2 regions of the Rhizobium sp. AG207R genome follow, and region 1 is predicted to be linked to the other one. Evidence: riboswitches for the same ligand, from Rfam matches in the RefSeq annotation. Region 1 holds a riboswitch; the other holds the start of a gene.
The links. A riboswitch is a leader RNA that binds a small molecule or an ion and turns the genes downstream of it on or off. The one in region 1 is predicted to bind S-adenosylmethionine.

Region 1 (15,464 bases):
GCCTCCGCACGCATCAATCTGACCCAGCCAGGCATCACCCGGCGCATACAGAACCTGGAAGACAGTCTCGGCATCGCTCTCCTCGACCGGCAGTCCAAGCCCTTGCGGCCGACGGCGGCAGGACGCGAGGCCTATGAGCATGGCCGTCGGGTGCTGCGCTCGCTCGACGATCTCAAGGCCGGCGTTTCGCCCGGCGGCACGATCGGCGGCGAATTCCGCCTCGGGATCATGCCCTATCTCTCCGAAGCGGCCTTATCGGCCCCGCTCGACGAATTGCGCGGCCAGTTTCCGCAATTGACGCTGCGCATCGTTACCGGCTGGTCGCCGCAACTGATCGAACAGGTCGCTCACAGTCAGCTCGATGCGGCAACCGTCTGCCTGGCGGAAGGGCTGCAGCCGCCGGATAATGTCGTCGGCGAGATGCTCGGAGTCCATGCCGTCATTCTCGTCGCGGCACCGTCGCTGGGCGTCCCCAAGGAACCGAGATTGGAAGATCTCTCCCGCTTCCCCTGGATCATGAACCAGAGCGGCTGCGGCTTTCGCGCCTTCATTCAGCATCGCTTCGAAGCCGAACGCCTGCCCTTCGACGTCGGCGTCGAGGCCATGAGCGCCGATCTCAGAATGTCGCTGGTCGCGCGCGGTCTCGGCATCGGCGTCTTGACGCCGGCCGCACTAGCAGACAGCCGCTGGCGCGATTTGGTCGAAATCGTCGAAGCCCCGGATTTCAGCCCGAAAGTCGTCAACTGGCTGGTGCATCGGCCGCCGGCGGGGCGGCTTGCCCGTCCGATCGCAATTTTTGGGGAAGCGCTGAAGGAAACGCTGAAAACGAAGAGACCGCTTCTCGCGTGAAGATTATGGAGCGGGTGAAGGGAATCGAACCCTCGTATTCAGCTTGGGAAGCTGCTGCTCTACCATTGAGCTACACCCGCCTGACACCGTGAGATGTCCAACAGTTACCGGCCTCTGTCAAGGCCGGTCGGCAATCGATCAAAGCCGGAAGTGCTTGGAGAGCTTCAGACCCTGTGCCTGGTAGTTCGAGCCGAGGCCGGAGCCGTAGAGGCTGCTTGGCTGTTCCAGCATGTGTTCATAGATCAGGCGACCGACGATCTGGCCATCCTCGAGGATGAAGGGCACTTCGTGGCTGCGCACTTCAAGCACGGCGCGGCTGCCGCGGCCGCCGGCCGGGGCATGGCCGAAGCCGGGATCGAAGAAGCCGGCATAGTGGACGCGGAATTCGCCGACCAGCGGATCGAACGGCGTCATCTCGGCGGCGAAATGCGGCGGCACATGCACAGCCTCGCGCGAGACGAGGATGTAGAATTCATCGGGATCGAGGATCAGCTCGGTGCGGCCGCGGCTATAGAGCGGTTCCCAGAAATCGAAAATATCGTGCTGGGCCTTTTTGTCGACGTCGACGACGGCGGTATGGTGCTTGCCGCGATAGCCGATCAGGCCTTCCTTGTCGCCGGCAAGATCGATCGAGAGCGCGATGCCGCCGCCGGTGATATTCGGCTTCTTGCTGGCGACCAGCGTCTCGCTCTCGTGTAGCGCCAGCAGTTCCGGCTCGGTGAGCAGGGCCTGGCCGACGCGGAAGCGGATCTGCGACAGGCGCGAACCGCGGCGAACGACGATCGGGAAGGTGCGCGGGCTGATTTCGAGATAGAGCGGGCCGGAATAGCCGGCCGGGATCTTGTCGAACTCCTGCGCCCGGTCGGTGATGACGCGGGTGAAGATGTCGAGACGGCCGGTCGAGCTCTTCGGATTGGCGGAGGCCGACATATCCTCGGGTAGATCCAGCCGCTCCATCAGCGGCACAATATAGACGCAGCCCGTTTCCAGCACAGCGCCTTCGGAGAGATCGACCACATGCAGTTTCAGCCGGTCGAGCTTGTCGGCGACGAGATGTGATGGACCGGGCATGAAGCTGGCGCGGACGCGGAAGGCATGCGAGCCGAGCCGCAGGTCAAGGCTTGCCGGCTGGATCTGATCGACGTCCAGTTCTCTCTCGCTCGTCAGCCGCCCCGTTTCAAACAGCGCTGCGATGGCGCGATCGGCCAAAATTCCAGTATTGCGAGCCATCATGCTTCTCTCATAATTTGTCGCAGACAAAACCAAACTCGGGGAATTGACGCAAGCCGTCAACGGCAGTATTGCAACTTATCCCGTGGTGATTTGGCCGGTCGGCTTGCAGCCACGTTAAACAAATGGCTAAAAAGACCGGGGTTGAACCGGTCTGCTTTCGCGACCGGTTTTTTTGTTTTGAAAGTGGTGATGGCATGAGCAAGACTTGGCGCCCCGCAACCCAGCTCGTACACAACGGAACGCTCCGTTCGCAATTCGGCGAGACCTCCGAAGCAATCTATCTGACCCAGGGCTTCGTCTACGACACGTCGGAAGCGGCGGAAGCCCGTTTCAAGGGCGAGACGGACGGCTTTATCTACGCCCGCTACGGCAGCCCCACCAACGATATGTTCGAAAAGCGCATGTGCGCGCTGGAAGGCGCTGAAGACGCCCGCGCCACCGCGTCCGGCATGGCCGCTGTCTCCGCAGCCATCCTTTGCCAGCTGAAGGCCGGCGATCATATCGTCGCTGCCCGCGCCCTCTTCGGCTCCTGCCGCTGGGTGGTCGAGACGCTGGCTCCGAAATACGGCATCGAATGCACGCTGGTCGACGGCCGCTTTACCGAGAACTGGGAAAAAGCCATCCGCCCGAACACCAAGGTTTTCTTCCTCGAAAGCCCGACCAACCCGACGCTGGAAGTGGTCGATATTGCCGCCGTCGCCAAGCTCGCCAACCAGATCGGCGCAAAGGTCGTGGTCGACAACGTCTTCGCCACGCCGCTCTTCCAAAAGCCTTTGGAACTCGGCGCCCATATCGTCGTCTACTCCGCCACCAAACATATCGACGGCCAAGGTCGTTCGCTTGGTGGCGTCATCCTTTCCGACAAGCAGTGGATCGACGAGAACCTGCAGGACTATTTCCGCCACACCGGCCCGGCCATGTCTCCCTTTACCGCCTGGACGCTGCTGAAAGGCATTGAGACGCTGCCGCTGCGCGTTGCGCAGCAGACGGCGAACGCCTCCAAGGTTGCCGATTTCCTCGCCGAGCAGACCAACAAGGTCGCCCGCGTGATCTATCCCGGCCGCAGGGACCATCCGCAGGCCGATATCATCGCCAAGCAGATGAGCGGCGGCTCTACGCTGGTCGCCTTCGAGCTCAAGGGCGGCAAGGAAGCGGCCTTCAAGCTGCAGAATGCGCTGGAGATCGTGAAGATCTCCAACAATCTCGGCGACTCGAAGAGCCTGATCACGCATCCTGCCACCACGACGCACAAGAACCTCACCGACGAAGCCCGCGCCGAGCTCGGCATTTCGCCGGGCACCGTGCGCTTCTCCGCCGGCATCGAAGACAGCGCGGATCTGGTCGAGGACTTCGCCCGCGCGCTCGAGCAGGTTTCCGCCTGATATCAATCGAGCCGCCCGGATTTTTCCGGGCGGCTCGACCTGCCCTCATCGGGCAATCTCGCGAGAGATAGGGTAGCTCGTCAGTTAGCGGCCTTGAATTCAACCTGACCGTTGTTCAGGAAGACCGTCTTGTCGAACAATTTGAGGTCCAGCGGATTCGGCAGGCGAACATCCGAGAGATCGGGCACTGGTTTCAGCGCCGGATCATAGGAACGGTCGATCTGCGAGACAAAGACGACGATCACGCCTCTGGCGCGCGCAAACGCCTTCAGCGCCCGGACCTGGATCATCAGCTCCGGTTTTTCCCGTTTCTGATCGAGCAGCTGCAGAAAATCGACGACCGCCAACGTGCCACGCGGCGCACCGGCCAGCCTCTCGACGATATAATCGGCGCTGATGGCATCTGAATTGTCGAATTCAAACAGATCGGCAAATTCCGCATAATCGGCACCGATGACAGGAAAACGGTCCAGGACGACCTTTTCCGTGTCCTCCAGCGTGAAGAAGACACCGCGATTGCCAGCCTTCATGGCTTCGACGGCGAGCCGCAAGCTCATTAGGGTCTTGCCGTGACCGCGCCGCGCGCCGATCAGCACCAGATCGCCCGGGCTCAGACGCGAATATAGCTCACCGATGGGCACAGCTGAGCTCGTTTTGCTTGCGAGCAAGCTCCAGCCCGCAAAGCCTTCGCCAGCCGCGACGCGATCCAGCGCGGCGTGCAAGGGGATTTTCTGCTGGCGAGACAGGAGCCTAGCCTTGCGCTTTAAATGATAAACAGGGGCAGAAAGCCTCATCTAAACCTCCTATTGCGAGCAATGACCGCAACCCCTCCTTATGCCAGGCGCTCAAACAGTCGGTTTTGATATCGACGGCCCCGCATGAAATATACTTTCCCGAATGGAGGGGGGAGGCACGGGCCATGCCAGAATCAGATGATAGCCGAAATGCCTTCCGATGAAAATTGCGGTCACACCCCCAGGGAACATAAGATGAAATGAGGAATTATATGAGCTGGAGATTTTGATCGGCGGGCTGCAGATATGACGGGCAACCTACAAGTGCACCTTTGGCTGCGGCAAGCGTTTCTTCTCACCAAAAGTGGAGAGAGAGGCTTCATGTCAGAGAATACCAAATGACAGACGATTTGAGATACTTCTTTCGACGTCTCGTTAACCTTCGTTATTAGCTGTAATAGCTAAATGCCGGGAAGGCTCTACCCGTTCACGCAAGTTTTCATCACGCCGTTCCTTGACGGAGCGGGCTGGTTATAGGATACCGCTAGATATCCCGCTCTTGGCGGGGGTGGTGGAATGCGGATAATATGCCGCGAATGTGGAAATGCTGAAGCGGCAGTGAGGCTTGGAGAAGCGCTCGGCGCTTCAGGGCAGTGGCAAGGTATCAGGCATGTATCGCGCCCTAACACGCGACATCGAGGTTGTCGTCGAACCTTTTTATCTGGAGGAGCAATCCGATCCGGACGACGATCGCTATGTCTGGGGATACCGCATCGTCATATCCAACCATTCGAAGAAGGCCGTGAAGCTGGTGACACGCTACTGGCACATCACCGACATGAATGGCATGGTGGATGAGGTGACGGGGCCGGGCGTCGTCGGCGAGCAGCCGCATCTGAAACCCGGCGATACCTATGAATATTCATCGGGCTGCCCGCTGGATACGCCGTCAGGCATGATGTTCGGCCATTACCAGATGGAAACGGACGACGGAGAGCAATTCCATGTCAAGATCCCCGCCTTTTCTCTGGATACGCCCAACCTGTTGCGCACGCTGAACTGAGCCGACAAAATCGGCACCGTCAGGCCGCCTCTATCTCCGACACGTCGAAGCGATACGTCGTAGAGCAGAATTCACAAGTGACGGCGATCTCGCCATTCTCCTGGCTGGCCTCGATCTCCTCGGCCGTGAAGCCCTTCAAGACGCCCTTCAGCTTGTCGCGCGAGCACGAACAGCGGTCATAGACGGCCTTCGGCTCGTAGACGCGTACGCCACGCTCGTGGAACAGGCGATAGAGAAGGCGCTCGGTGCCAACCTGCGGATCCGTCAGCTCATCGGCATCGATGGTTTCCACCAGGCTGCGTGCCTCCGCCCAGGCATCGTCTTCGACATGATCGCGCACGCCGGTATCGCCATCGCCGCCATGCAGGTCCGGCTGACGCATACGCTCGGGCGCTTCGGGCAGGAACTGCGCGATCAGGCCACCGGCCCGCCAGCGGTGACGCGGCTTGCCGTTCTCATCACGGTCGAAAAGTTCTGCCGCCCCCAGACGCACGCGCGTCGGGATCTGCTCCGACTGACGGAAATAGGTGCCGGCAATCTCTTCGAGCGAGGCGCCATCAAGCGCGACAATGCCCTGATAGGGCTGGCTGAAACGGCCCTGATCGATGGTGAAGGCGAGGACGCCCTTGCCGAGCAGCTGTTCCGGCTCGGTCCGGCCTTCGGCGACTGCCTTTTCCAGTGCTTCTTCGTCGAAACGGGCATAGGCGCGAACGTTTTCCGGCGTCGTGAAATCGGCAACCAGAAGGTCGACGGGACCGTCGCCCTTGGTCTGTACGGTAAACTTGCCTTCGAATTTCAGCGACGTGCCAAGCAGGACGGTCAGGACGATGGCCTCCGCCAGAAGGCGTGCAACCGGCGTCGGATAGTCATGCCGGGCAAGGATCGCGTCCAGCAGCGGACCGAGCTGTACGGCACGGCCGCGCACGTCCAGACCTTCCACCTGGAAGGGAACGACATGATCGTCACCGGCGAAATCAAACTGACCCAGCGTTGCGGCATTTTCGGCCATTGCTTTACTCCTACTGCGCCCGCGCCCTTGAGACGCGGTTTAATATCTTCAGATCGCGCCCAGGCACCAAGCAAGAATCGACTTTTGCGCATGAAGGCGGTTTTCCGCCTCATCGAAGACAACGGATTGCGGGCCATCGATCACCTCGTCCGTCACCTCCTCCCCGCGATGAGCAGGCAGGCAATGCATGAACAAAGCGTCTTTGCCGGCCTGTGCCATCAAAGCCTTGTTGACCTGATAGGGCTGGAAGACGTTGTGACCGCGTGCCCGGTGCTCCTGATTCATGGAAACCCAGGTATCGGTTACCACGCAATCGGCGCCGGCGACCGCACGGTCTGCATCATGCGAGAGCATGATTTCGGCGCCCTCGTTGCGGGCCCAGTTCAGATAGTGATCCTTCGGCTCAGAACCAAGGGGTACCGCCATATTCATGCGATAGCCGAAGCGTGCCGCACCCTCGATCAGCGAATGCAGCACGTTGTTGCCGTCGCCCGTCCAGGCAAGCGTCTTGCCCTTGATCGGGCCGCGATGCTCCTCGAACGTCATGATATCCGCCATGATCTGGCAGGGATGCGTATCGTCGGTCAGCGCGTTGATGACCGGAACGGTCGCATGTTCCGCTAGCTCCAGCAGGCGCGAATGATCGGTCGTGCGGATCATGATCGCATCGACATAGCGCGACAGCACCTTGGCCGTATCGCCGATCGTTTCGGCGCGGCCAAGCTGCATTTCGGTGCCGGAGAGGAACAGCGTCTCGCCGCCCAACTGTCGCATGCCGACATCGAACGAAACGCGGGTTCGGGTGGACGGCTTCTCGAAGATCATCGCCAGCATCTTGCCGGCGAGCGGCTTGTCGGCAGTGCCGGCCTTCTGCGCGCTCTTTCGCACGATCGCGTCATCGATGATGTTGCGCAGATCGGCAGCCGGAACGGCAGAGAGGTCGAGAAAGTGTTTCGGAGAAGCCATGTCCTTACCTGTGCTCCAGAAAAAACAATAACGCCCGCGTGGGGCAGGAACGCCCCGTCAGCGGGCGTTGAACTCAAGCCGATTTCTTGGTGCGGGCAGCGCGCGCACGCTCGGCGGCACGCTCCAGGCGGGCAAGACCTTCGCGTGCTTCTTCGGCGGTGACGACCAGCGGCGGCAGAAGGCGGATGACGTTATCGCCGGCCGGCACGCCGAGCAGATGCTCGGCACGGATAGCCTGCAGCAGCTCTGCCTGCGGAATGGCCGCCTTGATGCCGAGCATCAGACCTTCGCCGCGAACGTCCTCGATGATGTCAGGAAAACGATCCTTGAGCGAGGCGAGCCCCTGGCGGAAGACCAGCGAGACATCGCGCACATGCTGCAGGAAGCCTTCGGCAAGCACGATATCGAGAACGGCATTTCCGACCGCCATGGCGAGCGGATTGCCGCCATAGGTGGAACCGTGGGTGCCTGCCTTCATGCCTGAGGCGGCTTCTGCCGTCGCAAGGCATGCACCGAGCGGGAAACCGCCGCCGATGCCCTTGGCGACAGCCATGATATCAGGCTTGATGCCGGCCCATTCATAGGCGAAGAGCTTGCCAGTGCGGCCGACGCCACACTGTACTTCGTCGAGGATCAGCAGCAGGCCATGTTCGTCGCAGATCTCACGCAGCCCGCGCAGGAATTCGTTGGTGGCCGGACGGATGCCGCCCTCGCCCTGAACCGGCTCGATCAGGATTCCGGCCGTCGCATCCGTGATGGCGGCGCGCACGGCATCGAGATCGCCGAATTGTACCTGATCGAAACCCGGTGCCTTGGGTCCGAAGCCCTCGATATACTTCTCCTGGCCGCCGGCGGCGATGGTCGCGATGGTGCGGCCGTGGAAGGCGCCCTCGAAGGTGATGATGTGGAACTTTTCGGGATGCCCCTTGGCGAATTGATAGCGCCGCGCCGTCTTGATGGCGCATTCCAGCGCCTCGGCGCCCGAATTGGTGAAGAATACCTTGTCGGCGAAGGTCGCTTCCGTCAGCCGCTTCGACAGCTTCTCCTGACCGGGCACCTCGTAGAGGTTCGACAGGTGCCAGACCTTGTCGGCCTGGGCCTTCAATTCGGCGACGAGATGAGGATGGGCGTGACCGAGCGAGTTGACCGCGACGCCGGCTGCGAAATCGAGGTAGCGCTCGCCATTTTCGGTGACCAGCCAGACGCCCTCGCCTCGCTCGAACCGTAACGGAGCGCGCATATAGGTGTCATAAAGCGGCGTGGTCTCGGCCATGGCCATATCTCCTGATCACAACTTTAAGGACCGATCGCTTCGATTTGATGAAACGGGTCCGAAAAAATCAAAAATGCCGCCTTGCGGCGGCCCGGGCACTATTGATGTTTTGCATCGCGATGTCAACAAAACTGGCGTTTTAGCAGGTGCGAGATAGCGCTTGCGGGCAAAAGAGATAGGTTCGGCGGCGCCTATTGCAGAAATGCCACGCCTAGGCAGCAAGTTGGGGAAAACCTCGAAATCGATTCCTCAAGATTCTCGCGACTCTTGTCACGGAGTCAGCCTCACACTAGGTTAAAAAGCAATTGCTAGACTGCATGCGGCGGAACTAGTCACCACAATTTTAGAGCGTTTCGCGCCTCGTTCCCATGCGAGGCAATGGTGAGGGATTCTGCCATCGGAAACGCGACAGCGGAGACAGGGCATGAATTGGACAGACGAACGCGTCGAGAAGCTGAAAAAGCTATGGTCCGAAGGGTTGAGCGCCAGCCAGATCGCTGCGCAGCTCGGTGGCGTGAGCCGTAATGCCGTTATCGGCAAGGTGCACCGCCTGAACCTTCCTGGCCGAGCGAAGGCGGGCGGCACGGCAACCGCGACGCGCACGCCAAAGCGCAGTGCCGCGGCTCCCCGCGCAACGACCTACGGCTCGCGCGTCGCTACCCGCACCGTGGTCGCCCGCCAGCAGGGTGCAACCATGCTGAAGGAAGAGATCGAGATAGATTCCGTCAATGAAATTCAGTATCGCCCGGCATCGAACGTCGTCGTTCCGATCTCCCGCCGCCTCGGCCTGACGGAGCTGACGGAACGCACCTGCAAATGGCCGGTCGGGGACCCGCTGAAGGACGACTTCCACTTCTGCGGCAATGACAGCCCGGATTCGTCCCCCTACTGCACCTATCATCAGCGCATGGCCTACCAGCCGGTGCATGACCGCCGTCGCAACAACGGCTGAAAGTTACCGCAAGACAAAGAGAAACGGGCCCCTCGAGGCCCGTTTTTCTATTTCCGCCGCTATTTAGTAACACCCGAGCGGCGAGCCGCTCAGGCTTCCATGGAATAGCCCGCGCCGCGAACGGTGCGGATGACATCCTGCATATTGGAGAAATTGAGCGCCTTGCGCAGACGGCCGACATGGACGTCGACCGTGCGTTCATCGACGTAGATATCGTGCCCCCATACGCCATCGAGCAGCTGCGAACGCGAGAAGACGCGGCCTGGCGAGGACATCAGGAACTCCAGCAGGCGGAATTCTGTCGGCCCCAGCCGGACTTCGCGGCTCTTGCGGTGGACGCGATGGGTTTCGCGGTCCAGCTCGATATCGCCGCAACGCAGCACCGTGGAGAGAACCTCCGGGCGGGCGCGCCGCAGCATCGCCTTGACGCGGGCCATCAGCTCCGGCGTCGAGAACGGCTTGACGACGTAATCGTCCGCGCCGGTCGAAAGTCCGCGCACGCGCTCGCTTTCCTCGCCGCGAGCCGTCAGCATGATGATCGGCAAGCGCTCCGTCTCCGGCCGCATACGCAGCCGGCGGCAGAGCTCGATGCCGGACACGCCGGGGAGCATCCAGTCGAGGATCAGGAGATCGGGGATGCGCTCCTGGAGACGCAGCTCGGCCTCATCACCTCTGAGGATCGTGTCGACCTCGAAGCCTTCGGCCTCAAGATTGTAGCGCAGCAGAACGCTAAGCGCTTCCTCGTCTTCTACAACAGCAACTCTCGGAACCATGCGCCTATGGTCTCCTTTCTTCGCTTCCAGATTATTCCGTCACTGCGCCGACGGTGTTGGCGGTATCGTCCTTCGGGCGCTCGCCTTCCGGCTGAGCACCGGTCGCCATGTAATAGATCGTCTCGGCGATGTTGGTGGCATGGTCGCCGATGCGCTCGATGTTCTTGGCGCAGAAGAGAAGATGCGTGCAGGTGGTGATGTTGCGCGGATCTTCCATCATGTAGGTCAGCATCTCGCGGAAGAGCGAGGTGTACATGGCGTCGATTTCCTCGTCGCGTTCGCGGATCGACACGGCCTTATCGGGCGAGCGGGTCGCGTAAACATCAAGAACTTCCTTGAGCTGGCTCAGTGCCAGTTCGGAGAGGTGTTCGATGCCACGAGCGAGACGACGCGGCACGCCCGTGCCCTGAACGGCGATGACGCGCTTTGCGGTATTCTTGCCGAGATCACCGACGCGCTCCAGATCGGAGGCGATGCGGATCGAGCCCATGATTTCGCGCAGGTCCGCTGCCATCGGCTGACGACGAGCGATGGTGACGATCGCCTTGTCACCAACTTCGCGCTCGGCATGGTCGAGAACGACGTCGTCGGAGATGACCTTCTGGGCCAGGGCCGCGTCGCTGTTGACGAGAGCGCGTACGCTGTCGCTAACCATCTGCTCGGCCAGGCCGCCCATTTCGGCAATGCGGCGCGTCAGAAACTTCAGGTCTTCGTCATAGGCAGAGAGAATGTGAGTGGAGACCATTTTTCTATCCTCAAGTGAACTGTGTGAAAGGAGCCGCGCGCCTGCCATCATCAACCAAAACGGCCCATGATGTAATCCTGCGTGCGGAAATCGTCGGGATTGGTGAACATCTTATCGGTGTCGTTCTCCTCGACCAGGTGGCCGAGATGGAACATTGCGGTACGCTGCGAGACACGAGCGGCCTGCTGCATGGAATGCGTCACGATGACGATGGTGAAATTCTCCCGAAGCTCGTGGATGAGATCCTCGACCTTGGCGGTTGCGATCGGATCGAGCGCAGAGCACGGCTCGTCCATCAGGATCACCTCCGGGCTGACCGCAACGGCGCGCGCGATGCAGAGGCGCTGCTGCTGGCCGCCCGACAGGCTCGTGCCGGCGTCATGGAGCCGATCCTTCACCTCACCCCAGAGACCGGCCTTCTGCAGACTGGTTTCGACGATATGCTCGAGATCGGCCTTCGAGCGATGCAGGCCATGGATGCGCGGGCCGTAGGCGACATTCTCGTAGATCGACTTCGGAAACGGGTTGGGCTTCTGAAAGACCATGCCGACGCGGGCGCGCAATTCCACGACATCGATGCTGTCGTCGTAGACATCCTGATCGTCGAGCGTGATCTTGCCGGTGACGCGGCAGGTCTCGATCGTATCGTTCATGCGGTTGAGGCAACGCAGGAAGGTGGACTTGCCGCAGCCGGAAGGGCCGATCAGGGCCGTGACCGTATTGGCGCGGATCTTCAGATTGACGTCGAAGAGCGCCCGCTTGTCGCCGTAGAACACAGAAACGTCCTGGCCGATCATCTTGTAAGGGATCGTCGTCATCTTCTTGGCCAAGGCTCTTTCGCTGGCAGCTTCCGTCATCATGTTCATTTCGTGCGCCCTCCCTTACCAGCGCCGCTCGAAGCGGCGGCGCAGCAGGATGGCGCCGATGTTCATCGCGACGAGGAAGAAGAGGAGCACGATGATGGCGCCGGACGTTCTTTCGACGAAGGCCCGCTCGGCTTCGCTCGCCCACATGTAGATCTGCACCGGCAGCGCCGTCGAGGGATCGAGCGGCGATGCCGGATAATTGGCAACGAAGGCGACCATACCGATCAGAAGCAGCGGCGCGGTCTCTCCGAGCGCATGGGCAAGCCCTAGGATCGTGCCCGTCAGAATGCCAGGCATCGCGAGCGGCAGAACATGATGGAAGACCATCTGCATGCGCGATGCGCCAAGACCGAGCGCTGCGCTGCGGATCGACGGCGGCACGGCACGCAAGGCCGAGCGCGTGGCGATGATGATCATCGGCAGCGTCATCAGGCTCAGTACAAGGCCGCCGACCAGCGATGCCGAGCGCGGCAGCCCCATCATGTTGATGAAGACCGAGAGACCCAACAGGCCATAAACGATCGAGGGGACGGCAGCGAGATTGTTGATGTTGACCTCGATCAGATCCGTCAGCCGGTTCTTCGGGGCGAACTCTTCCAGATAGATCGAGGCGGCAACGCCGACCGGCAAGGCAAGTACGAGAACGGTCAGCATCAGGTAGAGCGAGCCGATCAGCGCGACACCAAGCCCGGCGGCTTCCGGCCGGCTCGAATTGCCCGACAGAAAGAGACCGCTGTTGAAGGCCTTATGAAGCGCGCCGCTTTCGCTGAGTTGCTTCATCCATGCGACCTGGCGGTCGGAAATCTTGCGATCCTTCTCGCTGACGGTCAGATCGATCTGCCCCTTGTTGGCGGAATCGATGTTGGCGCTGGCCAGGAATGTGACGCTCTGTGTCGTCCCTATGATAGAGGGGTTGGCAACGACTCTGTCGCGCAACACGATCCTGGCGCTGTCCGACACCATCGCCATCGCCTCGCGTACAAGCGTGCGATTGGCCGGATCGATGCCAAGCGCTTTCACCAACGCATCGCGCACCAGTACGGGGTAATTGGCAGCGATCAGCACCTTCGGATCGTTCATGCGCTTACCCGTCGGGTCGATTACCTTCTCGGTGAATTCGATCGGCAAGGTGATCGAAGTCTGGACAAAGGCGGTATAACCAGTGCGGACCACGGTCGAGACCAGGATGATAAGGAAGACGAGACCGAAGATGACGGCGGTCATCCCATAGGCGCGAAAGCGACGCTCGGCGGCATAGCGCCGCTTGATGCCGATATCTCGGTGCACAGACGCACCCGGCGTCAGACCGCGCGGCATGTTGAGCTGAGAGGAAGATACGACGCCGCTCATTCGTATTGCTCCCTGTATCGACGGACAATGTAGAGCGCATAGACGTTGAGGCACAGCGTCAGGCAGAACAGCGTGATGCCGAGGGCGAAGGCGACGAGCGTCTGCGGCGAGGTGAATTCCAGATCGCCGGTCAGCTGATTGACGATCTTCACCGTGACCGTCGTCATCGGCTCGAAGGGATCGAGCTGCATGCGCGCGGCAACGCCTGCGGCCAGTACCACGATCATGGTTTCGCCGATCGCCCGCGACGCGGTCATCAGCAGCGCGCCGACGATGCCCGGAAGAGCCGCCGGCAGGAGCACGCGCTTGACCGTTTCCGACCGCGTGGCGCCGAGGCCCAAGGAGCCGTCGCGCAGCGAGCGCGGCACCGCCATGATGATATCGTCCGACAGCGACGAAACATAAGGGATAAGCATCACGCCCATGACAAAGCCAGCCGTCAAAACGCTCTGCGCCTCGATGAAGCTTCTGTAGTTTCCGGTCATCAGCCCGTCTATCTCGGCGGAGATATCGCGCAGGAAGGGGCCGACTGTGACAAGGGCGAAGAAGCCGTAGACGATCGTTGGAATGCCGGCCAGAACCTCCAGCATCGGCTTGGCGATGGAACGGACGCGAGCCGAGGCATATTCGGCCATGTAGATCGCGGCAAACAGGCCAATAGGCACGGCAAAGAGCATGGCCACGAGCCCGATATAAATCGTACCTGCCAGGAGCGGGATCAGACCGAAGGTGCCCGAGGTCTGCGCGCCGGCGCCGGTGAAGCGCGGGTCCCAGACGGTGCCGAAGAAGAACTCGCTGGCCGGCACTGCGCTGAAGAAACGCGCCGCCTCCGAAAGCATGGAAACGACGATGCCGACCGTTGTCAGCACCGCAATGGAGGAGGCAACGATCAGAGCTCCGAGAATGACCTGCTCGACCCGGTTGCGGGCGCGAAAACGCGGCGCAATCGCGCGAAGACCATGGACTGCGCAAAGCAACGACAGGACGATCGCCGCTACCGACATGATCATGCGGCTCAATTCACGCATGCCATTATATCTATTCGCGGCCTCGATCATGTAGCCCGTGGGGCGTACGGCGAGTGGAACGCCCTTCTGCGCCAACAGCAACTGAAGATCGGCCTTGCCGCCATCAACGTCGGCAAGCTCCTGGCTATCGAGCATGCGCATGCCACGGGCGATGCTGCGCACCATGCCGTAGCTGAGATTGAGCTCAGCCGGCGGCAGAGACTGAACCTCCTCGGGAAAGGATTTGGTCACCAGGCGGTCGATGACGATGGGACTGACGATCAGCCAGGCGCAGATGAGTGCCAGGGGCGGAAGTACCGCCCATATGGCGGCATAGGCACCGTGATAGCCGAGCCGGGAATGCATGGACGAAGACCTGCCGCCCGACAGCGCAGCCGCCCTCACTCGCCCCAGCACGAAAGCGGAGGCGCCGAAGACCGACAAGCAGAGCAGCAGCAGCGATACACTCATTCCCATTCCCCGGCGAACCCCGGGGCAGCGGAAAGCCGCACCGGTGCCCGACCCTTCAGCAGTCACATGATCTTCCCGCCCGCGAAGTCCTTGCGGATCTGGTCGCGCTCAGCATCCGGCGCCGGCACGAGGCCATATTCCGCCAGCGGGCCGTCCGGTCCGATCATCTGATCGCTCGTGAAGAAATCGACATATTCCTTGAGCCCCGGGACGACACCCAGATGGGCTTTCTTGACGTAGAAGAACAGCGGTCGCGATACCGGATAGGTGCCATCGGCGATCGTCTGGCCCGAGGGTACGATGCCGCTGACGGTGGCGACCTTCAGCTTGTCGGCGTTGTTCTGGAAGAAATACAGGCCGAACACACCGATGCCATGCTTGTTGGCATTAATGCGGGCCAAGGTCTCGGGATAGTCGCCATCGATATCGACTGCGGCGCCATCCTTGCGCACGGCAATGCATTTCTTCGCCTGCTGAGCGGCATCCGAGAATGCTGCCTTGATGACATCGGCCGCGCCGGAAGCCTTGCAGCCGGCAGCAAGCACCTTCTCTTCGAAAACTTCGCGCGTGCCATGCTTCTCGCCCGGAATATAGGCGGCGATTTCAAAATCCGGCAGCGATGGATTGATCTCAGACCACTTCTTATAAGGATTGGCGACGAGCTTGCCGTCGACGACGACCTCGGCAGCAAGCGCCTTGTAGAGATCGACCGGTTCGAACCTGATATCCGGATTGCTCTTGTCGAAGGCAAAGACGATGCCGTCATAGCCGATCTTGACCTGCTGGATGTC
Region 2 (15,464 bases), on a different contig from region 1:
CATATAGCCGCTCGTCTCAAAGAAGGCGCGGTTCATGCCGGGCGGAAAGCGGATTGCTTCGGCGCCATCGGCGCCGCCGAATTTGTCGATCAGGCGCTCGAAAGCGGAAATAACGTCTTCGAACTGGCCGCTGCGCCCGTAGAGGCCATCAACGCCGGTGTCGATCAGCAGGCCGGATTCGAAAAGACGGTCGAGAAACGATGTTTGCATATCCATGACGGTTACCCCAACAGGCTGGTATCTTGTTTGTGGACGAGCAGCATGGTCGACGTATTGCCGAGAATGCGGTCATTCGAAATCATCAATTGCGCCGAGTGCGCGTCGCGCAGGTGGCGGCCGAGGCTGTAGGGCGTACCGTTCTTGTAGCCCATGATGCCGCAGATCAGCATCGCATGATTGATGATCGGCAGGATCATCTCCGAGGATGCGATCTTGACGTTGTTCATCGCCACGGCGAAAGCCATCGACGACAGGCGGTCCGCATCGAGCTTCGCCTCCTCATAGGCCTTCAGCCCGGCAACCACATTGGATTTCACCATCTGCAACATGCTGGAGGCTTCGGCGAGACGCAGCGCACCGGGCGGCGGTGCGCCGGGAGACTTGCGGGCAGCGGCACGAACGAAAGCTTGTGCGCGCGAAACCGCATCGGCGGCAATGCCATACCACACACCGCTCCAGAGCAGGTGCGAGCTTGCCAGCATCGATTGCGCGGCGATCTCGGCAAATGGCTTCGGCAGGATCTGCTTGGCCGGCGCCACGCCCTTGAACAGGAAGCCGTCGGAGCAAGTGCCGCGCATGCCGAGCGTGTTCCACTCGATCGTGCGCTTGATCTCGTATTGATCCCTAAGGAAGCAGGTCAGCACCTGATCGGAAGACGCCGCCTCGGCATGGCTGCGCGAGGTGATCAGAATGGCGTCGGCATGGGCGCCATAGGAGATGACGGTCGCATCTTTTTCGAGATAGCAAGTATCGCCTTCGACCTTGATGGCGCAGATGCTGTTGCGCAGGTTGCCGCCGATCCCGCCCTCGGTTGTCGCCGAGGCGAGCAGCAGCTGTTCCCTGGCGATGCGGCGCATGAAATCGCAGTGCCAGTCGCTGTCGGCGCCGTGCTCGACCAGGCTCGATAGCTTGATCTGGTGCATGGCGAAGACCATGGCGCTTGCAGCGCAAGCCTGACCGAGGATCGAGCAGAGCTCGGCGATTTCGGTCACCGACGCGCCTTCACCGCCAAGATCGGCGGGGATCTGAATGGAGAGCAGCTTCTCGGCGCGCATCGCGTCGACGGCTTCGCGTGGGAACCGGCCTTCGGCATCGACGGCATCGGCGTGCTGGCTGGCGATCGCTGCGACGCGGGCGGCGCGCACCGCCGCTCCTTCGCCCGACCCAACCTCGAGTAAAGCGACCGCCGCAGTCATTATGCGACCTTTCTACTATCGAGGATCATGCCGACAGTTCTTTCGATCGCGGCAATGCTGGCGAAGGACTTGCGGTTCAGCAGGTTGTCGGGAAACTCGATGTCGAAGGCTTCCTCGATGCCGAGCATCAACTGGACGGAAGCGAAAGAAGACAGGCCGGTCGCATAAAGATCGGCATCGTCTTCGATTTGATCAATAGCAACGGGAAGCGCGCCGAACTTGGCCAGCAAATCGCGAATCGTCTTGTTCATAGTCTAGTCCCTTCTGGCAATGGTAAGCATAACCGCAGTTACGCCGTCTTATCCTTCACCAAGAAGTAACAGGCAAAATAGAACATTCCGCTAAGCGACGTGGTAAACACAAACAACTTATACTTGGTAGAGAATTGCTATATTCAACACTTGTCTGATTAAAATTTACCTTCCGTAAGCCATATAAATGATGACTTCCGCAAAAATATTATATTTTTCTAATATTATGCCATGTCGATTTTTGGAAGAGCTAGGCATCAAAAAAGGTTAACGCACCAAAATTCGCCACTACGTTTTATTCGAAAATAACAATCACAATCAGAGCGTCAGTGCAATAAGATCATAAGTACGCACTTTAGCTTTGCGGCGGATAAATATGCTCGCCGCCGCGATAGTCTGAAATCGAGTAGCAACCTTCACCCAGCTCACGGACGGAGCTCTGGCCGATATCGGCCTTGCCATAGCCACCGGGGATATCGAGAATGTAAGTGGGCTGGCAAAGGCCGGAAATGCGGCCGCGCAGGCTTGCTACGATTGCCTGCCCTTCGGCGATACCAAGGCGGAAGTGGCTGGTTCCGGGCGCAAGGTCCGGATGATGCAGGTAATAGGGCTTCACCCGCGTCTCCACGAAAGCCTTCATCAGCGCGGCCAGCACCTCCGGATCGTCGTTGACGCCCTTCAGAAGGACCGACTGGCTGATAAGCACGATTCCGGCATCGACCAGCCGGGCGCAGGCGGCGCGCGCCTCCTCCGTCAGCTCGCGTGGATGGTTGGCATGCAGCGCCACATAGATGGTCTTGCCGCTCGCCTTCAAAGCCGCAATCAGCGCCGCATCGATCCTTGACGGGTCAACGACGGGGATGCGGGTATGGAAGCGGACGATCTTCACATGGTCGATCTCGGCAAGCTGCCCGAGAATCTCTTCCAGCCGGCGCGGCGAGAGAATGAGCGGATCGCCACCGGTCAGGATGACCTCCCAGATCTCCTTATGGTCGCGGATATAGGCAAAGGCACCGTCCAACGCATCCCCATCCAGCGTCCCAAGTCCCTGCGGCCCGACCATCTCGCGGCGGAAACAGAACCGGCAATAGACCGGGCAGACATGCACGGCTTTCAGCAAAACGCGATCCGGATAGCGGTGTACGATGCCTTCGACCGGGCTGTGCGCGTGATCGCCGATCGGATCGGCGCGTTCCTCCGAAGTGACGGTAAGTTCGGCGGCATCCGGCACGAACTGCCGGGCAATAGGATCGGCGGGGTTTGCGGGGTCGATCAGACGCGTAACGGTCGGCGTCAGGGCGACGGCATAGCGTTCCGCCACCGCTTCCAGCGCCGCTGCCTGATCGGCATCGATCAGCCCGGCGCGCTCAAGCTCTCCGATGGTCCGGATCGGGCGCACCACATTCATGCGTCATACTCCGCGACCGGTGCCCACAGCACCTGCTCGATCCGTGAGGCGCCGGTTGCCAGCATCACGAGCCGGTCGAAGCCTAGCGCGATGCCGCTCGCCTCGGGCATGGCGGCAAGCGCCTCCAGAAACTCCTCGTCCAACGGATAGGTCTCGCCATAGACACGCTGCTTTTCCGCCATTTCGATCTCGAAGCGACGACGCTGCTCTTCGGCATTGGTCAATTCGCCGAAAGCATTGGCCAGCTCGACGCCGCAGGCATAGAGCTCGAATCGCTCGGCAACGCGATGATCCCTGGCCGATGGCCGCGCAAGCGCCGCCTCAGAAACGGGATATTCGTCGAGAATGGTGGCGCGTCCGAAGCCCAGATTCGGCTCGATCTTCTCCACCAATACGCGGCTGAAAAGATCCTGCCACAGATCGTCGTCGGCAACGCGAATGCCCGCCTTGCGCACATCCGCCGCCAGGCGCTCGCGATCCGTCGATCCGTCGAGACCGATGGAGGCGAAGAGATCGATACCGGCATATCGTTCGAAGGCGGCCGCGACGCTGATTCGCTCGAGCGGGAGAAATGGATCGATCTCCGCGCCGCGGTAGCTGAGTTTCTTCGCCCCGACCGTCTCGGCCGCCAGCGCCAGCAGCGCGGCACAATCCGCCATCAGGATTTCGTAGCTCTCTCCTGCCCGATACCATTCCAGCATGGTGAATTCTGGATGGTGCAGCGGCCCACGCTCGCGATTGCGATAGACGTGGGCAAAGCAGGCGATACGCTCCTCGCCCGCCGCAAGCAGCTTCTTGCAGGCAAATTCGGGTGATGTGTGCAGATAAAGGGGCGATGCCTTGCCGTCGGTCGTCAGCGCCTCGGTCTCGAAAGCATGCAGATGAGCCTCGTTGCCGGGCGACACCTGCAGCGTCGCCGTATCCACCTCGATGAAGTCGTTACGCGCGAAGAAAGTCCGCAGCGCCGCCTGGATGGCATTGCGGCCGATCAGGAACGGCCGCCGGTCCGCATGGACATTGCGGGTCCACCAGGGGGACGCTTTGCTCGTCTTTGGCTTCATTCCTAGCTTTCTTCAGGGCACCGGCCGCCTTGGGGGTGGCTATTTCCGTTGATTTAGGGTAGTTGCGCCCCCAAGCAAACAAAAGCTGCGTCTCGGAGAGCATTTCGACAGTCCCTCTACGACGCAAAAGGCAGCGTTACAAGGAAGTCTTATGGTCAAGGTCATCGCCTCTTCGGTCCGCAAGGGCAACGTTCTCGACGTCGACGGCAAGCTCTACGTCGTTCTCACCGCACAGAACTTTCATCCGGGCAAGGGTACGCCGGTCACGCAGGTCGACATGCGCCGCATCGTCGACGGCGTGAAGGTGTCCGAGCGCTGGCGCACCACCGAGCAGGTCGAGCGCGCCTTCGTCGAAGACGTGAACTTCCAGTACCTCTATGAAGACGGCGAAGGCTTCCACTTCATGAACCCGGCCACCTACGACCAGGTCGTCGTCGATGCCGAAACCATGGGCGACCAGAAGGCCTACCTCCAGGAAGGCATGACCTGCATTCTGTCGATCCATGAAGGCGTTCCGCTGGCGCTCGAACTGCCGCGCCACGTCACGCTCGAGATCACCGAGACCGAGCCGGTCGTCAAGGGCCAGACGGCATCTTCGTCCTACAAGCCCGCCATGCTCTCGAACGGCGTGCGCACCATGGTTCCGCCGCACATCAACGCCGGCACCCGCGTCGTCATCGCAACGGAAGACAATTCCTACGTCGAGCGCGCCAAGGACTGAGCCTCGGCCACCTGCTTGCATGAAGAACGCCTCGTCCTGGTGACGGGGCGTTTTGCGTTTTGGGAAAATTGAAGCCGGAGGGGCAGCGACTGCGCGAAGACTTACCGTACCGCCCTGGTTGCGGTGGACCTGGTTACGGCGCACTGGCCTTTTTCTCATCCACCTGCGCCGCACCGGTAGTTTCGGAAGGCGTTTGCATATCGGTGCTGTGCTCATGCGGAGCCAGGGACTGCAGATGCAGGACGCGCGGCGACATGGCGTGCATGAAGGCGTCGGAGCGGCCGATATAGATAAGGGTTGCATCTTCCAGCTCAGCCAGCAGAGCAAAGGCCTTCGCCTGAACCTCGGCCTCCAGCCCTTCCAGGGCATCGTCGAAGACAACCCATTTCGGCTTTGCAAGCAGCAGATGCGCAAAACCGACGGCTTTCTGCTCTTCGGTATCGAGCAATCGATCCCAGCGAGCCTGCGTATCGAGACGGCTCTTCAGACGGCCAAGCCCTACCTTGTCGATGACGGCATCGACGGCGGCATCGTCATAGGCGTCCCGATCGTCCGGAAAACAGATTGCCTCCCTGAGGGTGCCGGTCGGCACATAGGGCGTGTGCGGCACGAACAGCATGTCGTCCATCGGCGGCAGGCTGACCGTGCCGGAACCGCTATACCATTGATGCGCCAGCACCTCGAACAGCAGCCTGCGATTCACGCCGTGATCGCCGTTGATCATCACATGCTCGCCGGCATTGATCGTGACCGTACCCTCCGCGATCCGGAAGCCGTTTTCCGTCGCCTCGTCGCTGGTCTTCGTCGAAATCTCCAGATCGGTCCAGACCATCGTGCCCGGCGCCGCCTTTTCGAAGACGAGGGTGTGCGGCATCGGCATTTTATCGTCCATTTCCGTCAGTGCCTTGCGGAAATCGGTCACGCGCATCAGCGTCGCACGCCATTCGGCAATCGGGCCGAAATTGGCGACATACCAGCGCAGCGCGGAATTGACCTGATTGAAGGCGCCGACGGCCACCATCAGCTGACCGAAGGTCAGGCCGCCGGAGAAATAGGCGGGCGCGGCAACGAGGATGGGAATGATCAGCACCAGCCAGCCATAGCCGGCCGAAACCCAGGTGAGATTGGTATTGGCGATGGCAAGCTGACGGATGACAGCAAGCACGGCCGATATGTCGAGATTGATCCGCCGGCGCTCGTTCTCCTCGCCTCCGGCGATGGTGATTGCCGGCATATGCTCATTGGCATGCATGAGCGCGAAGCGCAGCTCGGCTTCCTTCGAATAGCGGTCTGCATTCAATCTCACCAGACGCCGGCCAACAAATTGGCTGAGGAAAGAGGCGGATCCGGCATAGAGGATTGCCGCCCAGACCATGTAGCCGGGAATGGAGAAGCTCATGCCCCGGAGGTGAAAGACCATGCCGCTGGAGAGCTCCCAGAGCACGCCGATGAAGCTCAAAAGCAGGATCGTCGCCTGTACCAGTCCAATGGCAAGCCCCGTCGAGCTTTCGGCAAGATTGCGGGCGTCCTCATGCAACCGCTGGTCGGGATTGACGCCGATCAGGCCGGAGGAGGCAAGACGAAGCGCACGCTTGGCCTGCAGCCATTGATCGACCAGATCGCGCGCCAGCCCCTCACGCATGTAGAGCGCGGTCATCTGGTTGAGCCAGGCCTGAACGACATTGAGGACCAGCAGCGAGCCGGCGATGATGCCGAAGACGCCGAGTTGATGGAAGAAAGCGGAAATATCGCGCCTTGCCAGCGAATCGTAGAAGGGCGCATTCCAGCTGTTGAGCAGCACCTGGACATAAGCCGTGACCAGAATGATCACGAAAAGCGCGATGGTCAGGGAAATGATCTTGATGCGAACAGCCGAATTCCAGAAAGCGGAGAACATCATCCTCAGCCGAAAGAAAAGGCTCAAATCGTATCCGACCTGTTCATTTCCCTGGATATTCGGCTTGGCTTGCTTTTCAACTGCCATCAGCACTTCCCTGCGACGCGTCCCGTCAGTTAATCATGACCCGCCCTCATGTCCACCCTTGCAATAGATCGGTGGGATCACATTCCTATATACACGGTTTCGCGTCTTGAACCGAATAAGGTCAGCAATTAGCTTGCGCTCGAAAGATTGAGAAAGCCTTCCGATGCAATTCCAGGGAACCGCCGACTATATCGCCGACAAGGATCTGATGGTCGCAGTCAATGCCGCCATAAGGTTGGAGCGTCCGCTTCTCGTAAAGGGCGAACCCGGTACGGGCAAGACCGAACTTGCACGCCAGGTGGCGGCCGCGCTCGGTCTCGACCTGATCGAGTGGAATGTCAAATCGACGACGAAGGCCCAGCAGGGTCTCTACGAATATGACGCGGTTTCACGCCTGCGCGACAGCCAACTCGGCGACGTCAGAGTTCATGATGTCAGGAATTATATCCGCCAAGGCAAGCTCTGGCAGGCCTTCACCTCGCCGAAGAAGTGCGTGCTGCTGATCGACGAGATCGACAAGGCGGATATCGAATTTCCGAACGATCTCCTGCAGGAACTCGACCGCATGGAATTCCATGTCTACGAGACCGGGGAGACCATTCGGGCCGCGATCCGCCCGATCGTCATCATCACCTCGAACAACGAGAAGGAACTGCCGGACGCCTTCCTGCGCCGCTGTTTCTTTCACTATATCCGCTTTCCCGACATGGAGACGCTGAAGCGCATCGTCGAGGTGCATTATCCCGGCATCAAGCAGGCGCTCGTTCATGCGGCACTGACGCAATTCTTCGAAATCCGCGACGTGCCTGGCCTGAAGAAGAAGCCTTCGACCTCCGAAGCGCTCGACTGGATTCGCCTGCTTGTTACAGACGATATCGATCCCGAAACGCTACGCGCCGATGCGAAGAACGCGTTGCCGAAGCTGCATGGCGCACTGCTGAAGAACGAGCAGGATGTCCATCTCTTCGAACGGCTGGCCTTCATGGCGCGAGGGCAGGGAAGATAATGCAACCCGATGCCGTCAAGGTCTTAATCTATGCCGTTCGGGATGGGCATCTGCTTGTTTTCGGTGAGCCAGATTTTCCCGCCGTCCAGATCCAGGTTCCTGGCGGCACGGTCGAATCCGGTGAGGACATCGTAGCGGCCGCGGCGCGCGAATTCGAGGAGGAGACCGGTTTTGCGCCACACGAACTCTATTCGCTGGGCGTTCACGACTACCATTTCGAAAAGAACGGCCGCGATTACCATCACCAACGGCACTATTTCCGCTGCCATATCTCCGAACGAGCGCCTGCCACTTGGCTTCACTACGAAATGACGCCTTTCGACGGTGGCGACCCGATCGGCTTCCGCTTCTTCTGGCTACCGATCGAAGCTGCCAGGCATCGCCTGGGTTACGGCATGGAAGCCCTCCTTGAATATCTGTAGGCCACATCGCGCCTCCAAGCTCAACCCCAGACTTTCCCCGACGCTTGCCCCATTGACCCGCGGAGATGTCGGGTTTATGAAATTTCCCTCGTGGTGATTTGGCCGGCCGGCTTGCAGCCACGTTAAATAAGTCGCTAAAGGGCCGCGTGCGGACCGGTAGCGATTCTTATCGCGGCCGGTTTTTTTGTATTTGGCGAGTGAAACGATGCCCATCAAGATTCCCGATACGCTCCCCGCGTTTGAAACCCTCCAGAACGAGGGTGTGCGGGTGATGACCGAAACGGTGGCGTTCCGACAGGATATCCGCCCCCTTCAAATCGGGCTTCTGAACCTCATGCCGAACAAGATCAAGACCGAGATCCAGATGGCGCGCCTGGTCGGCGCATCGCCGCTGCAGGTGGAGTTTTCGCTGGTGCGCGTTGGCGGCCACAAGGCCAAGAACACCTCGCAGGAGCATCTGCTTGCTTTCTACGAGACGTGGGAAGAAGTGAAGCACCGCAAGTTCGACGGCTTCATCATAACCGGCGCACCGATCGAGCTGCTGGAATATGAGGACGTCACCTACTGGAACGAGATGCAGGAGATCTTAGACTGGACGACCACCAACGTCCATTCGACGATGAACGTCTGCTGGGGGGCGATGGCGGCGATCTACCATTTCCACAAGGTGCCGAAATATACGCTTACGGAGAAGGCTTTTGGCGTCTATCGCCACCAGAACCTGAAGCCCTCTTCGGTCTATCTCAACGGCTTCTCCGACGATTTCGCCATTCCGGTGTCCCGCTGGACCGAAGTGCGCCGGGCAGACATCGAAAAAGTGCCCGGCCTGGAAATACTGATGGACTCGAGCGAGATGGGCGTCTGTCTCGTGCACGAACAAGCCTGCAACCGGCTCTACATGTTCAATCACGTGGAGTATGATTCCACGTCGCTGGCGGATGAGTATTTCCGCGATGTGAATGCGGGCGTGCCGATCAAGATGCCGCACAACTACTTCCCGCATAACGACCCGGAAATTCCTCCGCAGAACCGGTGGCGCAGCCATGCGCATCTGTTCTTCGGCAACTGGATCAATGAGATCTACCAGACCACGCCGTATGATCTGGAGGAGATTGGCCAGGAAAGGACGTGAGGCTTGTTCATTCCCTTCTTCCTGAAGCTGAGGCAAGCGAAAGTTCCGGTGACGCTCCGGGAATTCCTGTCGCTGCTTGAGGGAATGGAAGAAGGGATTGCCGATTACGACGTGGAGGCCTTCTACTATTTGGCCCGCGCGACGCTGATTAAGGACGAACGCTTCATCGATCGCTTCGATCAGGTCTTCGCCGATTACTTTCGCGGCGTCGAGGCGATCGGCGGCAATGCCGATGGAGAAGCAATGGAGCGGACCGCCATTCCCGAGGAATGGCTGCGCAAACTTGCCGAGCGGCATCTGACCGAAGACGAAAGACGGCAGATCGGGGCGCTCGGCGGCTTCGACAAGCTGATGGAGACGCTGCGCGAACGGCTGGCCGAGCAGAAGGGCCGGCATCAGGGCGGCTCGAAATGGATCGGCACGGCAGGCACCTCGCCCTTCGGCGCCTACGGCTACAATCCGGAAGGCGTGCGCATCGGCCAGGAAACCTCGCGCCATCGCCGGGCGGTAAAAGTCTGGGATCGGCGCGACTTCAGGAATCTCGACGACGGCGTCGAGCTCGGCACTCGCAACATCAAGGTAGCGCTGAAGCGCCTGCGCCGCTGGGTTCGCGAGGGGGCAGCCGAGGAACTTGATCTTTCCGGCACGATCCGCTCCACCGCGGAGCATGGCTATCTCGATGTCCGGACACGGCCGGAACGCCGCAACGCGGTGAAGCTTCTGATGTTCTTCGATGTCGGCGGCTCGATGGATGACCATATCCGCGTCGTCGAGGAACTCTTCTCCGCCGCGCGATCCGAGTTCCGCCACATGGAGTATTTCTATTTCCACAATTGCCTCTACGAAGGCGTGTGGAAGGACAATCGCCGCCGGCGCGTCGATATCACCGCGACGACGGATCTCATCCGCACCTTCGGTCCAGACTACCGCGTCGTCTTCGTCGGCGACGCATCCATGAGCCCCTATGAGATCACTCAGCCAGGCGGCTCGGTGGAGCACTGGAACAAGGAGGCCGGCGAGACCTGGCTCGCGCGAATGACCGGTCATTTCCGCAAATGCGTCTGGATCAATCCCGTGCCGGAAAGCTATTGGGGCCATACGACCTCGATCTCGATGATCCGCCGGCTGATGAGCGACCGCATGTATCCCCTGACGCTCGGCGGGTTGGAGAAGGCGACAAGGGAATTGTCGCGCTAACATCAGGCTTCCTCCGCGCTTAGCCCTCACCCCGGCCCTCTCCCCGTTTTGACGGGGAGAGGGGCTCTACAAGGATCCTCTAGAACCAGAGGCAACTGTCTGCCTCTGTCGTCCCCTCTCCCCGCAAGCGGGGAGAGGGTTAGGGTGAGGGGCCGTTACAGAAACCGCCCGCTCTGTCATAGGCATTGCATACTTCGGGCGCAGCGTAGCGTCTCGAAAGAAAGCCGGACGGAGCCTTGATCCCCCTCTGCTTACCCCTAAATTTCGCCATCGAACTGGTTGCGGAACGGCGCGAATGGAGGCAGGGTCTGACCTCGCATACTCAAAAGCAATGGATGAGCTGATATGACGGAAAGCACTTTGCAGCGGGAACATTTTGGGACGACGGCCGATGGGGATACCGTTTATCGCGTCAAGATCGTCGGTGGCGGCCTGACGGCTCATATCATGTCATGGGGCGCGGTCATCCAGGACCTTCGCCTTGATGGCCACGAGCCCTCGCTCCTGCTCGGCTTCGACAATTTTGCCGATTATCCCCTCCATTCCTCCTATTTCGGCGCCACGCCCGGCCGCTGCGCCAACCGCATCGGCGCCGGTCGCTTCACGCTTGATGGTAAGCAGTATCAGCTGGAGCTCAATGAAAAGGGCGTCACCCACCTGCACGGCGGCAAGGACAATATCGCCAAGCGCAACTGGACCATCGTCGAGCATAGTACCGACCGCGTCGTCCTGAAGATCGTCGATCCCGATGGCCGCGCCGGCTATCCCGGCAATTGCACGATACAGGCGACCTATTGGGTCCATGGCAACGGCGAATTGTCGGTCACCTACGAATCCACAACCGACCAGCCGACGCTCGCCAATGTCTGCCAGCACGCCTATTTCAATCTCGACGGCCGCGACGATGCCCTCGGCCACGACATCATGATCGCCGCCGATCACTATACGCCAACGGACGACAAACAGGTGCCGACCGGTGAGATCCGCTCCGTCGAAGGCACCGCCTTCGATTTCCGCGAGATGGCGCCGATGAAGCGCTTCGAAGGAAGCGAGCAGGCGCTTTACGACCACAATTTCTGCCTCTCTACCGAGCGTACCGCCAAGCGGTCCGTGGTCCTTGCCCGCAGCGTCAATTCCGGCGTCTCGCTCGAGGTGCGCACCACCGAGCCCGGCGTGCAGTTTTATACCGGTTTCAAGCTGGACGTGCCGGTTCCCGGCCATGACGGCCGCAAGATCGGCCCGTTTGCCGGTTTCTGCCTGGAAACGCAGGTTTGGCCCGACGCCATCAACCACCAAGGCTTCCCCAATGCCGTGCTCCGCCCGGGCGAGGTATTGCGGCAGGAAACGGATTATATCTTCACCAAGAACTGAGTTGGGCATGGCCCGCTCATTTGAAAGTCGGCCGGGCGTCCAAAGCGCCCGGCCGATTCTTTTTTGCGATGCGACCAGATTCACCTTGTGAATTGGTTCTAAATAGGTTCTATATAAACACCATGGATAGAACCAGTTTGATCCTCGAATTGAACAATCGCGGTTTGAGCGACGAGACCGCGAGCGGACCGCTTTACAAGCGCCTGGCGCAGGCGCTGACCGGCCTCATCCAGGAAGGTTTGCTGAAGCCGGGCACGGCGTTGCCGGGCGAGCGAGACCTAGCCGGAGCGTTGGAAATTGGCCGCGTCACGGTGCGTACCGCCTATCGCGATCTCCTCGCCTCGGGCGTCATCGAATCCCGCCACGGCAGCGGCACCTTCGTCTCGCAGCATGTCGAGCGCATCGAGCAACCACTCTGGCGCCTCTCCTCCTTCTCCGCCGACATGCGCTCGCGCGGCCGCGAACCGGCGGCGCGCATCCTGTCACGCACCGTCAGCGCACCGGCGCCGGAGGAATCGTTCCTGCTCGGCCTCAGCCTTGATGAGCCCGTGTTGCGGCTCGACCGACTGCGCCTGGCGGATGGCCAGCCACTCGCTATCGAGCGCGCCGTCGTTCCCATCAAGTTTCTGGGCGAAGATGCCATATCCGAAGGATCGCTCTATGACGCCCTTGCTGCCAAGGGTTTCAAGCCGGTGCGTGCCCAGCAAAGGCTGACCGCTGTGACGCTCGACCCGACCTCCGCCTCGATCCTGACCGTGAAGGCCGGCGCGCCGGCGCTTCTGATCGAACGCGTCTCCCGCCTGGCCGACCAGCGCGTCGTTGAATATACCCGCTCGCATTATCGCGGCGATGCCTATGATTTTGTTGCTGAATTGAGAATTGGAGATGACCTATGAGCGAAACCCAATCCCTGATGCTGACGGAAGCCGGCCAATCGCCCGAGGTGGTTGCGACGCTGCTTGAAAAGGAAAAGCCAGCTTTCGCCGAGATCGCGAAGCTCTTCTCGACCGGTCGTCCATCGCTGATCACGACGGCCGCGCGTGGCTCTTCGGACCATGCCGCCACCTTCTTCAAGTATCTCTTCGAAATCTCCTGCGGCGTCCCCGTCGCTTCTGTCGGCCCGTCGATCGCCTCCGTCTATGGCGCACCACTGCATCTGAAGGGCGGCATCCACTTCACCGTCTCCCAGTCCGGCGGCAGCCCTGACATTATCGCCCTGCAAGCCGCTGCCAAGAAGGGTGGCGCCACCACGATCGCCGTGGTCAACGTCACCGACAGCCCGCTCGCCAAGGAAGCCGACGTCGTGCTCGGCCTCAATGCTGGCAAGGAACAGAGCGTCGCTGCGACAAAATCCTTCATCGCCTCGGTTGCCGCCCTTGCCGGCGTGACGGCAGCGATTTCGCAGGATAAGGCCCTGATCGACGGCCTTGCGAAACTGCCGGAAGCGCTTGCCGCCACCTCGGGCATCGACGGCAAGGCTGCCGAGGATGTGCTTTTCAATGCCTCCTCGCTCTATACCGGCGGGCGCGGCCCCGCCTTCGCTATCGCGCTGGAAGCAGCTCTAAAGGCCAAGGAAACAGCCAGCCTTCATGCCGAAGCCTTCTCGCTGGCCGAACTCATGCACGGCCCGATGCGCCTCGTGCAGCCGGGCTTCCCGATCGTCGCCTTCTCGCCCGACGATGCTGCCTTTGCCAACAATGCTCAGGCGCTCGAACGCCTGCAGAAGCTCGGCGCCACAGCCGTCTCCTTCTCGACCGCACCGCTTGCCGGCATAAACCTGCGCATGCCGACGACGGGCAACGGCCTGCTCGATCCGCTCGTGTCGCTGCTGTGCTACTATCGTCTCATCGAGTCGGTGACGCGTCGCAAGGGTTTCGACCCGGACAAGCCGGCTAATCTCCTCAAGGTAACGGAGACCATGTGATGGACTACAAGGTCTTTACCGGCGCCCGCATCTTCGATGGCGATCGGTTTCACGAGGATAGCGCATTGGTGATCGGTAATGGCCGTATCCATGCCATTACCGGTGCCAATGATGTGCCCGACAATGCCGAAACGATCGCGTTGAACGGCGGTGTGCTTGCTCCCGGCTTCATCGACGCGCAGGTCAATGGTGGCGGCGGCCGCATGTTGAATGACGAGCCCTCGGCCGACTCCATGTTTATGATCGCCGCAGGACACCGCCCCTACGGTACGACATCGCTACTGCCGACGCTGATCACCGATGTCGCGGCCGCGAGCGCGGCGGCGATCGAAGGCGCGATCGAGGCGGTGAAAGCCAATCGCGGCGTCGCCGGACTGCATCTGGAAGGCCCCCATCTGGCGCCGGCCCGCAAGGGCGCGCATCTTGCCGAGCTGATGCGCCCGGTCGAAGACAGCGACGTCCGGACCTTCATCCGCGCCCGTGAGGCGATCGGCACCTTGCTGGTGACGATTGCGGCCGAGCAGGTCACCGAGCGGCAGGTGCAGGCACTCGCCGAAGGCGGCGTCATCGTCAGCATCGGCCATAGCGATTGCACGGCGGAAGCCGCCGATGCGCGTTTCGATGCCGGTGCGCGCGGCGTTACCCATCTTTTCAACGCCATGAGCCAGATGGGCCATCGCGCACCCGGTCTCGTCGGTGCGGCGATCGATCACCCTGCCCCCTGGTGCGGCATCATCGCCGACGGCCATCATGTCGATCCGATAGCACTACGCGTCGCGCTGCGTGCAAAGCGCGGCGAAGGCCGGCTGTTCTTCGTCACGGATGCCATGTCGCTCGTCGGCACCGATCTTCCGAGCTTTACGCTGAACGGCCGCACGGTCTATCGCACCAAGGGCGGCTATTGCTCCAAGCTGACGCTCGATGACGGCACGCTGGCGGGCTCCGATGTCGATATGGCCTCCACCATCCGCTACGGCGTCAATATTCTCGAGCTGCCGCTGGCTGAGGCCCTGCGCATGGCGACGTCCTATCCCGCCCGCTTCCTGCGGCTTACCGACCGCGGCTATCTGACGCCGGGAACCCGCGCCGATCTCGTCCACATCAACGACGCCATCGAAGTCACCGAAACATGGATCTCCGGCCAGCCTTCGGCCTAAAATTTGAAAAGGAGGCTCGGCATGACCGCAGTCACGGACAGCTATTTCACCGCCCTCATCGGTCGGCTGGAAACCTTGCGTGAAACGCTGGCCGAGCCGATGTCGAGGGCTTCGGCCGCCATTTGCGCGGCCGCACGCGCCGATCGCCGCGTCTATGTCTTCGGCACCGGCCACTCGCACATGCTGGCCGAGGAGGTGCATTATCGCGCCGGCGGCCTCGCCTTCACCATTCCCGTGCTCGTGGGCTCTGCCATGCTGCATGAAGGCGCCGTTATCAGCTCGGTCTATGAGCGCACCGAAGGGCTTATCCGCCCGGTCTTCGAACGCTACGGCATGCAGCCGGGCGACGTGCTGGTCATCGCCTCCAATTCGGGCGTCAACGCCGCGCCGATCGAGGCCGCCGATTATGGCCGCG

Region 2: it holds a riboswitch for S-adenosylmethionine, as region 1 does, so the genes downstream of both, metA (homoserine O-acetyltransferase MetA) here and JJQ51_RS07215 (O-succinylhomoserine sulfhydrylase) in region 1, are expected to answer to the same signal.

Annotation. Positions count from the first base shown of each region.
Region 1 is NZ_JAEPVT010000002.1:668,948-684,411, forward strand. Features, by position in the region: gene JJQ51_RS07200 (LysR family transcriptional regulator) at 1-849, shown strand, start outside; tRNA gene JJQ51_RS07205 (tRNA-Gly) at 856-929, opposite strand; gene JJQ51_RS07210 (2'-deoxycytidine 5'-triphosphate deaminase) at 988-2,082, opposite strand; SAM riboswitch at 2,155-2,233, shown strand; gene JJQ51_RS07215 (O-succinylhomoserine sulfhydrylase) at 2,277-3,464, shown strand; gene JJQ51_RS07220 (DNA helicase) at 3,545-4,258, opposite strand; gene apaG (Co2+/Mg2+ efflux protein ApaG) at 4,869-5,261, shown strand; gene JJQ51_RS07230 (Hsp33 family molecular chaperone) at 5,281-6,270, opposite strand; gene argF (ornithine carbamoyltransferase) at 6,319-7,236, opposite strand; gene JJQ51_RS07240 (aspartate aminotransferase family protein) at 7,310-8,509, opposite strand; gene JJQ51_RS07245 (GcrA family cell cycle regulator) at 8,934-9,461, shown strand; gene phoB (phosphate regulon transcriptional regulator PhoB) at 9,551-10,234, opposite strand; gene phoU (phosphate signaling complex protein PhoU) at 10,266-10,979, opposite strand; gene pstB (phosphate ABC transporter ATP-binding protein PstB) at 11,030-11,845, opposite strand; gene pstA (phosphate ABC transporter permease PstA) at 11,861-13,195, opposite strand; gene pstC (phosphate ABC transporter permease subunit PstC) at 13,192-14,673, opposite strand; gene JJQ51_RS07275 (substrate-binding domain-containing protein) at 14,736-15,464, opposite strand, start outside.
Region 2 is NZ_JAEPVT010000003.1:363,968-379,431, forward strand. Features, by position in the region: gene JJQ51_RS09240 (amino acid--[acyl-carrier-protein] ligase) at 1-216, opposite strand, end outside; gene JJQ51_RS09245 (acyl-CoA dehydrogenase family protein) at 222-1,415, opposite strand; gene JJQ51_RS09250 (acyl carrier protein) at 1,415-1,666, opposite strand; gene JJQ51_RS09255 (lysine-2,3-aminomutase-like protein) at 2,022-3,074, opposite strand; gene epmA (EF-P lysine aminoacylase EpmA) at 3,071-4,135, opposite strand; gene efp (elongation factor P) at 4,287-4,856, shown strand; gene JJQ51_RS09270 (ABC transporter ATP-binding protein/permease) at 4,990-6,840, opposite strand; gene JJQ51_RS09275 (AAA family ATPase) at 7,004-7,846, shown strand; gene JJQ51_RS09280 (NUDIX domain-containing protein) at 7,846-8,268, shown strand; SAM riboswitch at 8,349-8,426, shown strand; gene metA (homoserine O-acetyltransferase MetA) at 8,474-9,400, shown strand; gene JJQ51_RS09290 (vWA domain-containing protein) at 9,404-10,597, shown strand; gene JJQ51_RS09295 (aldose epimerase family protein) at 10,943-11,968, shown strand; gene JJQ51_RS09300 (GntR family transcriptional regulator) at 12,091-12,864, shown strand; gene JJQ51_RS09305 (SIS domain-containing protein) at 12,861-13,892, shown strand; gene nagA (N-acetylglucosamine-6-phosphate deacetylase) at 13,892-15,049, shown strand; gene JJQ51_RS09315 (SIS domain-containing protein) at 15,071-15,464, shown strand, end outside.